DNA from 3 places in the Arthrobacter sp. SLBN-83 genome. Region 1 is predicted to be linked to each of the others. Evidence: riboswitches for the same ligand, from Rfam matches in the RefSeq annotation. Region 1 holds a riboswitch; each other region holds the start of a gene.
The links. A riboswitch is a leader RNA that binds a small molecule or an ion and turns the genes downstream of it on or off. The one in region 1 is predicted to bind S-adenosylmethionine.
Positions count from the first base shown of each region.

Region 2: it holds a riboswitch for S-adenosylmethionine, as region 1 does, so the genes downstream of both, FBY30_RS07815 (DUF1737 domain-containing protein) here and FBY30_RS13905 (aminotransferase class V-fold PLP-dependent enzyme) in region 1, are expected to answer to the same signal.
Region 3: it holds a riboswitch for S-adenosylmethionine, as region 1 does, so the genes downstream of both, FBY30_RS03735 (cobalamin-independent methionine synthase II family protein) here and FBY30_RS13905 (aminotransferase class V-fold PLP-dependent enzyme) in region 1, are expected to answer to the same signal.

Region 1 is NZ_VFMX01000001.1:2,975,487-2,978,739, reverse strand. Features, by position in the region: gene rsgA (ribosome small subunit-dependent GTPase A) at 1-924, shown strand, start outside; gene hisN (histidinol-phosphatase) at 970-1,782, shown strand; SAM riboswitch class IV at 1,935-2,048, shown strand; gene FBY30_RS13905 (aminotransferase class V-fold PLP-dependent enzyme) at 2,086-3,253, shown strand, end outside.
Region 2 is NZ_VFMX01000001.1:1,714,119-1,717,371, forward strand. Features, by position in the region: gene FBY30_RS07805 (O-succinylhomoserine sulfhydrylase) at 1-962, opposite strand, end outside; gene FBY30_RS07810 (rhodanese-like domain-containing protein) at 963-1,373, opposite strand; gene FBY30_RS07815 (DUF1737 domain-containing protein) at 1,370-1,633, opposite strand; SAM riboswitch class IV at 1,647-1,762, opposite strand; gene opgC (OpgC domain-containing protein) at 1,928-3,253, shown strand, end outside.
Region 3 is NZ_VFMX01000001.1:841,302-844,554, forward strand. Features, by position in the region: gene FBY30_RS03730 (M14 family zinc carboxypeptidase) at 1-934, opposite strand, end outside; SAM riboswitch class I at 1,177-1,281, shown strand; gene FBY30_RS03735 (cobalamin-independent methionine synthase II family protein) at 1,295-2,503, shown strand; gene FBY30_RS03740 (uracil-DNA glycosylase) at 2,708-3,253, shown strand, end outside.

The sequences.
Region 1 (3,253 bases):
GCACGCGCCCGCGAACTTCGCCGCTCGCCGGTGGTTGCCGGCGACTTTGTCTCGCTTGTGGGAGACGTGTCGGGAGCGCCGGACACGCTGGCCCGCCTGGTGAAGATCCAGGACCGCAAAACGCTCCTGCGCCGCAGCGCCGACGACACAGACCCGATCGAACGTGCCGTGGTGGCCAACGCGGACCAGCTGGTGATCGTGGTGGCGGCGGCCAACCCTGAGCCGCGGACCGGATTCATCGATCGTGCCCTGGTGGCCGCGTACGACGCCGGCATCGAACCGATCCTGCTGGTCACCAAGGCCGACGTCAAGGACCCCGCGGAACTGTTGTCCAACTACACCCACCTGGACTTCCCGGTGATCATCAGCCGGACGGCTGACGCCCAGGCCTCGGGCATCGATGCGCGCTCCGACGACGGCCTTTCGGCCCGGTTGGACAGCGCCGCCGTGGCCGAGCTTCGCGCGCACCTGGACGGCCAGGTCACGGTCATGCTCGGACATTCGGGCGTGGGCAAGTCCACCATGGTCAACGCGTTGACCGGGGCCGAGCGGGCCACCGGCGGAGTCAACGCGGTGACCGGCCGGGGCCGGCATACATCGTCGTCGGCCCTGGCGCTGCGCCTGGCGGACGCGCCGGCCGGCAGCTGGATCATCGATACCCCGGGCATCAGATCCTTCGGTTTGGCCCACGTGGACCCTGACCGGATCCTGCGCTCTTTCCCGGACCTCTCCCCCGGCATCGAGAACTGCGAACGGGGCTGCAAGCACACGGCAACTGCAGTGGACTGCGGCCTCGACGACTGGGTGGCGGACGGACACGCAGGTCCCACTGGTCCCGCACGGCTCGCCTCGCTGCGGCGGCTGCTCGGCACGGATCCAAGGATGGAAGCACAGGAAACCAAAGAGCTCGGCAGCGTCAACTGACGCGTTCTCCCCGGAAGAAGCATGGGCAGACGGTAGTTTGGAACCATGATCCAACCCGCTTCGAGCTACAACGATGACCTGCGCCTGGCACATGTCCTGGCCGACTCCGTGGATGACCAGACCATGAGCCGCTTCAAGGCCCTGGACCTCCACGTTGAGACCAAGCCGGACCTGACCCCGGTCACCGATGCGGACAAGGCCGCCGAGGAAGCGATCCGCGGGCAGCTCTCACGTTCCCGCCCCCGTGACGCGGTCCTGGGCGAAGAGTTCGGCAGCACGGGCCACGGTTCGCGGCGCTGGATCATCGACCCCATTGACGGGACCAAGAACTTTGTCCGCGGCGTTCCGGTCTGGGCTACCCTGATCGCCCTCGTTGACGAGGGCGAGCCGGTGGTGGGCGTGGTCAGCGCCCCGGCCCTGGGCAAGCGCTGGTGGGCGGCAAAAGGGATGGGCGCGTACATGGGCAGGTCGCTGGCGGCTGCCACCCGGCTCCGCGTCTCCAACGTCTCCAGCCTCGCCGATGCCTCCCTCTCCTACTCCAGCCTCACTGGATGGAAGGAACGGGGAAACCTCGACGAGTTCCTGGGCCTCACCGAGGACGTGTGGCGGACCCGCGCCTATGGGGATTTTTGGTCGTACTGCATGGTGGCCGAGGGCTCCGTGGACATCGCCTGCGAACCGGAACTGAACCTTTACGACATGGCCGCCCTGGTGCCGATCGTGGTGGAGGCCGGCGGCCGTTTCACGTCTTTGGAAGGCGAGGACGGCCCCTTTGGCGGGAACGCCCTGGCCACCAACTCCATCCTGCACTCGGAGGTGCTGCACCGCCTGAACCCTTACCTGGACGATTTGCTGTAACAGTTGACGTTCCAGTGGGAAAACGAATAAAGCGACGACGGACACCTTCCAAAGGAGGTGTCCGCCGTCGTTTATTCGGCGGCGCGTAACAAAGGGCTTAACAATCGTTGCTGGTTCAGTCTTGGCCGCCGCATGTCCTACGCTTTTATCCAGGTCACGAGTGCCAGCGCTAAACCCCGGTTTGCTGGCCGGCAACCCTCCATTCGCGGTGGGGTGCCCCGGGTGACGACCAGGCCGGTCCGGAGCGGATGCGGCAAGCGCGGATTCCACTTTGCCGGAGTCCTGTATTCAAGTGAGGTCTCTGTGACAACTGCCACCGTCTCCCCCCAGCCCGCCATCACCGAAGCCACCGTTGCTGCTGAACGCCACGCAATACGGCCCCTCGCGGCGGTCACCGGCGCGGAAATCCAGGCGCCGCTCATCACCGGCGGCCACGTGCGGTACGCGAACCTTGACTATGGCGCCTCCGCCCCCGCGCTCTCCGTGGTGTCCGCCTACCTGAACGAGATCCTGCCCTACTACGCAAGCGTCCACCGCGGGGCAGGGTACGCCTCCCAGATCAGCACCTCGGTTTACGAGAACGCGCGCAGCATTGTCCGCGATTTCGTCGGGGGCCGCCCGGACGACTCGGTCATCTTCACCCGCAACACCACGGACTCGCTGAACCTCCTGGCAGGTTGCCTTCCCATCAGCGATGGCCGGCCCGCCGGCGATGTGCTCTACCTGGACATCGAACACCACGCCAACCTGCTGCCCTGGCAGGGCGTACCGCACCGGAGCATCGTCGCCGCGGACACGCTCACCGGCACCCTCGACGCTGTCCGCGCCGAGCTGGAGCAGGGCGGGGTCAGCCTGCTGGCAGTCACCGGCGCATCAAACGTCACCGGCGAGATCCTTCCCATCCGGGCCCTGGCCACGCTGGCCCACCAGCACGGTGCACGGATCGTAGTGGATGCGGCGCAGCTGGCACCGCACCGCCGGGTGGACATCAGCGACGACGGCATAGATTACCTCGCGTTTTCCGGCCACAAGCTGTACGCACCGTTCGGCGCCGGTGTCCTGGTGGGACGCCCTGACTGGCTGGACGCGGGCGTCCCCCACCTTGCCGGCGGCGGCGCGGTAAAGGAAGCAAAGCTCGACGGCGTCAGCTGGGCCACCGGCCCTGCCCGCCATGAGGGGGGCTCACCGAACGTCCTCGGAGCCGCCACCCTGGCCCGCGCCACGCAGGTGATCGCGGCGCTGGACCAGGACCGGTGGCATGCCCACGAATCCGCCATCCGTTCCTTCCTGGTGGAGGGACTGAAGGACATTGACGGCGTCACGGTCCACCAGATCTTCAAGGACAGCAACCCGGAAACGGACACCATCGGCGTGGTCAACTTCTCCGTGGAGGGCTACGACGCGGGGCTGGTGGCGGCCTACCTCGCCGCCGAGCACGGCGTGGGCCTGCGCGATGGACGCTTTTGCGCCC
Region 2 (3,253 bases), 1.3 Mb from region 1:
GAAGGAGCAAGCTCCAAGGTAAGGACCGTCCCGCCGGCGCTCATCTGCTTCGCCGCCAGCCCATACTGCGGGTGCGACTTCAGCAGCGGATACTTCACCCAGCTCACGGCCGGCTGCTCCTCCAGCCACTCGGCAAGCCGGAGGGCCGTGGCGGAGGAGTGGTTGACGCGCAGGCCCATGGTTTCCAGGCCCTTGGTCAGCACCCAGGCGTTGAACGGGGAAAGTGCGGGGCCGGTGTGGCGCATCAGCTGCTTCACGGGGCCCTCGATGAACTCCTTGGTGCCCAGGATGGCACCGCCCATCACCCGGCCCTGGCCGTCGATGTGCTTGGTGCCCGAGTAGACGATGACGTCCGCCCCAAGATCACCGCAGCGCTGCAGCAGGGGAGTGGCAAAGACATTGTCTGCCACTACGGTGGCCCCGGCGGCGTGCGCCAGTTCGCTGACCGCGGCGATGTCCACGATTTCCTGCATGGGGTTGGACGGGGATTCGAAGAAGACGGCCGTGGTGGGCTTGGAGAGCGCTTCGCGCCACTGGTCCAGGTCCGGGCCGTCCACGAACACCGTCTCCACACCCCACCGGGGCAGGATCTCGTTCAGGACCACGAAGCAGGAACCGAACAGCGAGCGTGCGGCCACCACCCGGTCGCCCGCTGCCAGCAGGGCACCCAGGGCCGTGAACACCGCGGACATGCCAGAGGCCGTCGCGAAGCATGCTTCGGTGCCTTCCAGCAGCCGGAGCCGTTCCTGGAAGGTGGCCACGGACGGGTTGCCGTAGCGGGAGTAGACAAAGCGCTCGTCTTCGCCGGTAAATGCACGTTCGGCGGCCGCCGCGGATTCGTAGACGAAGCCGGAGTTGAGGAAGATGGCCTCCGACGTTTCCTGGAAGTTGCTGCGGTCCAGCCCGCCGCGGACGGCCTGCGTATCAGGGTTCCAGCCGGGGGCGTCTTGGTTGAAGCTCACTTAGTTCTTTCCGAGGTTGGTGGGCAGGCCGCGGTTCTTCCAGCCATTGACGGTCCGCTCGCCGAAGCGGTCGGGATCGCCCTCGAAGCCCTCAAGGACGCTGTAGGCGGTAAAACCTGCCTGGGTGGCGGCGGTGGCCGCAGCGATGGAGCGCTTGCCGGAGCGGCACAGGAACACCAGTTCCGTGTGCGGGTCCTCCGGTGCCTGGTCCGTCAGGTCCTTGATGAAGTCCGGGTTGGGGATACCGCCGGGGAAGGTCCACTGGATGAACAGGGGGTCGTTGTCCGTGGCCTTGGTGTCAGGGATGCCGATGTGGGCCCATTCGCCCTCGGTGCGGACATCCACCAGGACGGCACCCTGCTCCAGCTTGGTCCAGGCTTCCTGCGGCGTCAGGTCTCCGGCGTAGCTCATGCGTGGCCCTCGCCGTCGAACTCGCCCTCAAGCTCGTCCACGGCAGTGGCCACGGCGGCATCCGCCGAGGCGATGGCGGCCGGAAGGACGATGGCCTGCGCCACGATGACGGTGGTGCCGTTGAAGGTGGCTGCGGGACTGCCGTGCAGCACGTACCCGTCGGCGAGTGCAGCGGAGATCCGCTCGCAGAATTCACGGTTGTCCGCGCCGGTAATCAGGCGGTAGGACAGTCTCTCATCAGGGGCGGGTGCGTCGGACACGACGGATCTCCTTCTCTCACGCTTGCAGCTCGAATGGGTCGATATGCCGAGTATTCACCTGAGGCACCCCGCCGCGAAAGGGAGGGTTGCCGACCGGCCAGTCAGGGCTTGGCGCCGGTACTCATTACTCCCCAAAAACGTAACACCTCTCCTCCCAAGCCGCACGGCCGCCGTCGTCACGTTCCGTAATTCGCCGGGCGCCCAGGCGACACGCGAAGGCCGCCCGCCCGATAAAGTCTTACCGGGGGCGCAGCCCCGTCTCCACAGCAATGAGTACCGGGGGGTCCTTGCAACATGCGGGCAGTCACATCGCACCACCACGCCAAGTGGCGGAACCGTACGCGTTCCGCCGTCGCCTATCTGGCAACCATCGTTATCGCCTTCCTGGCCGTGCTGGCGCCGGCAGGTCCGGCGCAGGCGGCCCCGGCGGAACCGGACAAGGGCAAGCCGTGGCTGGGTGCTGTGCTTGAGTGGGGCGAGGACACCGCCGCAGGCTTCAGCGACCGGCTGGGCGCCAGCCCCGCCGTCTTCGGCCACGACATCACCTTTCCTTTCCGCGATTCGGAACGGAACGACATCGACGGCTTCCTGCAGCAGGCCGCAGCCAAAGGTGCACATGCCCTGCTCACGGTGAAGCCGTCGGTGCCGCTGGACCAGCTCGGCACCAGCGAGGCCGAAGCCTTCGCCCAGCAGGTGCAGGTCCTCACCTCCGGGTTCAAGGGGCAGTTGCTGGTCCGGTTCGCTCCTGACATGAACACCAGCTGGGTGGGCTGGGGCCAGCAGCCCGCCGCCTACCGGCAGGCTTTCCAGGCGGTGTCCAAGGCATTCAAGAAGGACGACGGCGGCCGGGTCGCCATGGTGTGGGCACCTTACCTGGGCAAGGACTACCCCTTTGACCGGAACCGGAATGCGCCGCAGCCGGGAAGCGAGGGGTTCGCCTTGCTGGACACGAACGGGGACGGGACCTGGAACGGAAGTGACAGCGCCTACGCACCGTACTACCCCGGCGACGACGCCGTGGACTGGGTGGGTCTGTCCGCCTACCATGACGACACGGCCGGCGGGGCCGCCGTCAACACTGTGCCCCGCGCCGGCGAGCTCCAGGAGATGCTGACGGCGTCCGGTGGCGAAAACTTCTATGGCACCTACGCCGAGGGGCACCGGAAGCCCTTCCTCCTGCAGACCTCGGCGTTTTACAGCCCGTCAACCGGCGGGGCGCCCGAAGTCGACATCAAAACCGGCTGGTGGGACCAGGTGGTGGCAACTGCCACCTCCCCGGAGTTCGCACGCACGGCCGCCGTCGTGTGGGATGAGCGCACCAGTACCAGGGACACCGGTGTGGCGAGCATCAGCTGGCTGCTCACTGGAAGCCCGGAGATTGCCAAAGCGGCGGCGGACCGGCTGAAGGCCTCGCCGATGGTGACCGGCCCTGTCACCGATGCGGCACCCACCACCTATGTCCGCGCCAACACCCTCTCCGGGCCTGCTGCCTGGACTGTTGCCGCCGCCATGGCCATCCTCCTGGTGGCCCTGTGGCAGGTTCCGCGCAGGATCACCGCAGCCACGGCCTGGAGCTACCAGGACCCTTCCACCAGGGACTCGCGCGTTGACCTGTTGCGC
Region 3 (3,253 bases), 2.1 Mb from region 1:
GCTTGATCAGGTAGCCGTTGCTGCGCTGGCCCAGCGCGTAGCCGTCCAGGTAGTGGTCGGACATGCCGCGCATCTCGAAGAGCAAGGTGGCGATGCCGTATTCCACGGAGATGCCGTTGCGGCTGATGGTTTCGGCGCTGCCGCCCTGGTACTTGCCCAGGTGGCCCCAGCCGGTGGAGTCGACGTTATTGAAGACCACGGCACCCAGCTGCTTCGACTTTTCGACGACGGCGGGATCTGCGTTGGGGGTGGTGGGGTACAGGATGGAGCCGGAGACCAGCTTGCCGTCACGCTCAGCACGGGTGCCCTGGTGGTGCAGGTCAATCATGTAGTCGATCCGGTACTTGCGCATCACGTTGTTGTGCAGCGCCTGGGTTTCCGGCTGGACCTTGGCCACGTGGTCGCGGTTCAGGTCCACGCCCTCCGCGTTGTAGCGGGTGAGGTGCCGGTCCCCCTTGGCGAGGTAGTTGTCCAGGGAGAAGTTCACGTCCCCCATGGCGCCATCGGCGTTGAGCATTGGCAGCACCAGGATGTTCACGCCCTTGAGGATGTCCGCCGATTTGCCGGTACCCAGGTGCTTGATGACCTCCATGGCACCCTCGGTGGTGAGCTGCTCGTTGCCGTGCTGCTGGGTCAGGTAAAGGATGGTGGGCTTGGCCGGATCGGAAATGTACTTGACCAGGTGGATGTCGCGGCCCTTCACGGTCCGGCCGATGACTTCCAGTTCCATGGCCGGCTGCTTGGCGTCCTGGTCCTTCAGGAAGGAAACCATCTGGTCATAGGTGGCCAGTTTCGTTGTAGTGATCTGGCCATTGCCGTCATAGCCGGGTCCTTCGCCCACCGCGTTTGCCAGCGGTGCCGGTCCCGCCACGACAGCGAGCGCCAGGGCCCCGGAAAGGGCAAGGTTCCTGAAGGTTTGCAGGGATTTGTTCACGCTGCGGTACCTCTTCTTTGAGTGTGATGTGGTGCATGCGAGTGGGGCAGCCAGCCGTCATTTCCCTCATTTGGCTGTGACAAGAGCCAACCAAGCTGGACAAAGTCTGTCAATACGCTGGACGAATTCTGTAAGGCACAAGGAGCCGCTCGATGGATGATTATTTTGGGCGCCAAGGGAAGCCGCCGAAATAAAGCGTGCAGGACTTGCCCGGACGCGGGCTTCTCGATTTAAGTGAGAGGGAACCATCCGGAGCGGCCGAGAGACCTGGCTCGATGACGCCGCAGCAACCACGGATCAGCAGATTTGTTGCTGCCCGAAGGTGCTACTGCCAGGACCGATGGAAAGAGAGATTCCAGCATGTCCCTGAACACTGACCACATCCGCGTAACCCACGCCGGGTCCTTGCCCCGAACCCCGGAACTCATTGCCGCCAACGCCGCCAAGGAAGCCGACGGCATCTCCCCCGAATTCCTTGAGCTCCTGGAGGCTTCGGTGGTGGACATCGTCCGGCGCCAAAAAGACCTGGGCATCGACATCCCCAACGACGGCGAATACGGCCACACCATGTCCAGTTCCGTGGACTACGGCGCCTGGTGGAACTACTCGTTCTCCCGACTCGGCGGCCTGGAGCCGACCAATGTTGACCGCTGGGCCGACTCGCAGGTGCACCGCTCCTCGCCGGGCCACATCGTCCTGACCTCCTTCCCGGACCGGCGGGACCGGCAGGCGTTCAACGAGGCGTACAACGATCCCTCCTCGGGCATCCTCACCCACCGCAAGAGCGTTGCCCAGCCCAAGATCGCCGGCCCCCTGACCTACACGGGCCAGGACCTGGTGGCGTCGGACATCAGGAACCTGAAGACGGGGTTGGCTGCCGCGGGCCTCTCCGACGGTTTCGTGGCCTCGCTCTCCCCCGGCTCCTGCGCAAGGGTGGCCAACGAGTACTACAAGTCAGACGAGGAACTGGTCTACGCCTGCGCCGACGCCATGCGGGAGGAATACAAGGCGATCATCGATGCCGGCCTCACCGTGCAGCTCGATGATCCGTCACTGGCCGAGAGCTGGGACCAGATCAACCCCGAGCCCTCCCTGGAGGACTACCTGAAGTTCATCCAGCTGCGTGTCGAAGCCACCAACTGGGCCCTCCGGGATCTTCCCCAGGAACAGATCCGGTTGCACGTCTGCTGGGGCTCCTGGCACGGCCCGCACACCACGGACATCCCGTTCGCGGACATCATCGGGTCGGTGCTGCAGGTCAATGCCGGCGCCTACTCCTTTGAGGCCGCGAACGTCCGCCACGAACACGAGTGGCGGGTCTGGGAGGACACCAAACTCCCGGAGGGCAAGGTCATCATCCCCGGGGTAGTCTCGCATGCCACGAACGTGGTGGAGCACCCGGACCTGGTGGCGGACCGCATTGTCCGCTTTGCCGACGTCGTGGGCAGGGAAAATGTTATCGCCTCCACCGACTGCGGCCTGGGCGGCAGGGTCCACCCGCAGATAGCCTTTGCCAAGCTGGAAGCACTGGGCGAGGGCGCCCGCCGCGCCACCAAGCGCCTCTGGTAAACGGCCGGCCGTGCCGCCGCGCCGGCTGTTCCTTCCGTCACCGGAATGGGGCAGCCGGCGTTTCGCTTCCGGGGGCTTGCTAAACTGGAGCAGGCCGGCGAGGTCCGGCCCACCCCAACCAACCGCTGCTGATGCGTCGCGCCTCCCCGCGCCCTCATCCGGCCGCGGCAGCAACGCCAATCCCCGCAGGAGAACCAGCACTTCATGACAGCCCTGGCCCCCGAAACTTTCCACGAACAGCTCATGAGCCGCCGCTACGAACCGAGCGTTGCAGCCGTCAACGAACTGTGCGATTCCCTGCAGGAGGCCAAGCCCGGAACTGTGGTCCCCTACGTCGACCCCATGCACGACGTCGAGGAATGCCGCATTATCAGCCTCTACTCCAACATCGGCGAGGCAGATCCCTCCGGTTTCATCACCGCCGGAGACCAGGACGCCGCCACCCGTATGCTGGGCATCCAGTGGAAGCTGGGACTGCGCCCCGAGTTCGTGATGCCGTGGAACGTCCACCCGTGGCACGTCCCCGGCGAAGCCAACGGCAAGTTCACCCCGGACCAGGTCCAGGCCGGCCTGAAGCCCCTGCTGAAGTTCCTGGCCCTGGTGCCGCGTGCATCGGTCATCGTGGCGCACGGCACTGAAGCCAACCGCCTGGCAAACCTGCTTTTGAAGACCGAGGTCCCCCTGCTGTGGCGCCGCGGCCTGAAGACCTACAAGGTCCGCTCGCTGAGCGGCCGCGCGTTCGCCGGTTCC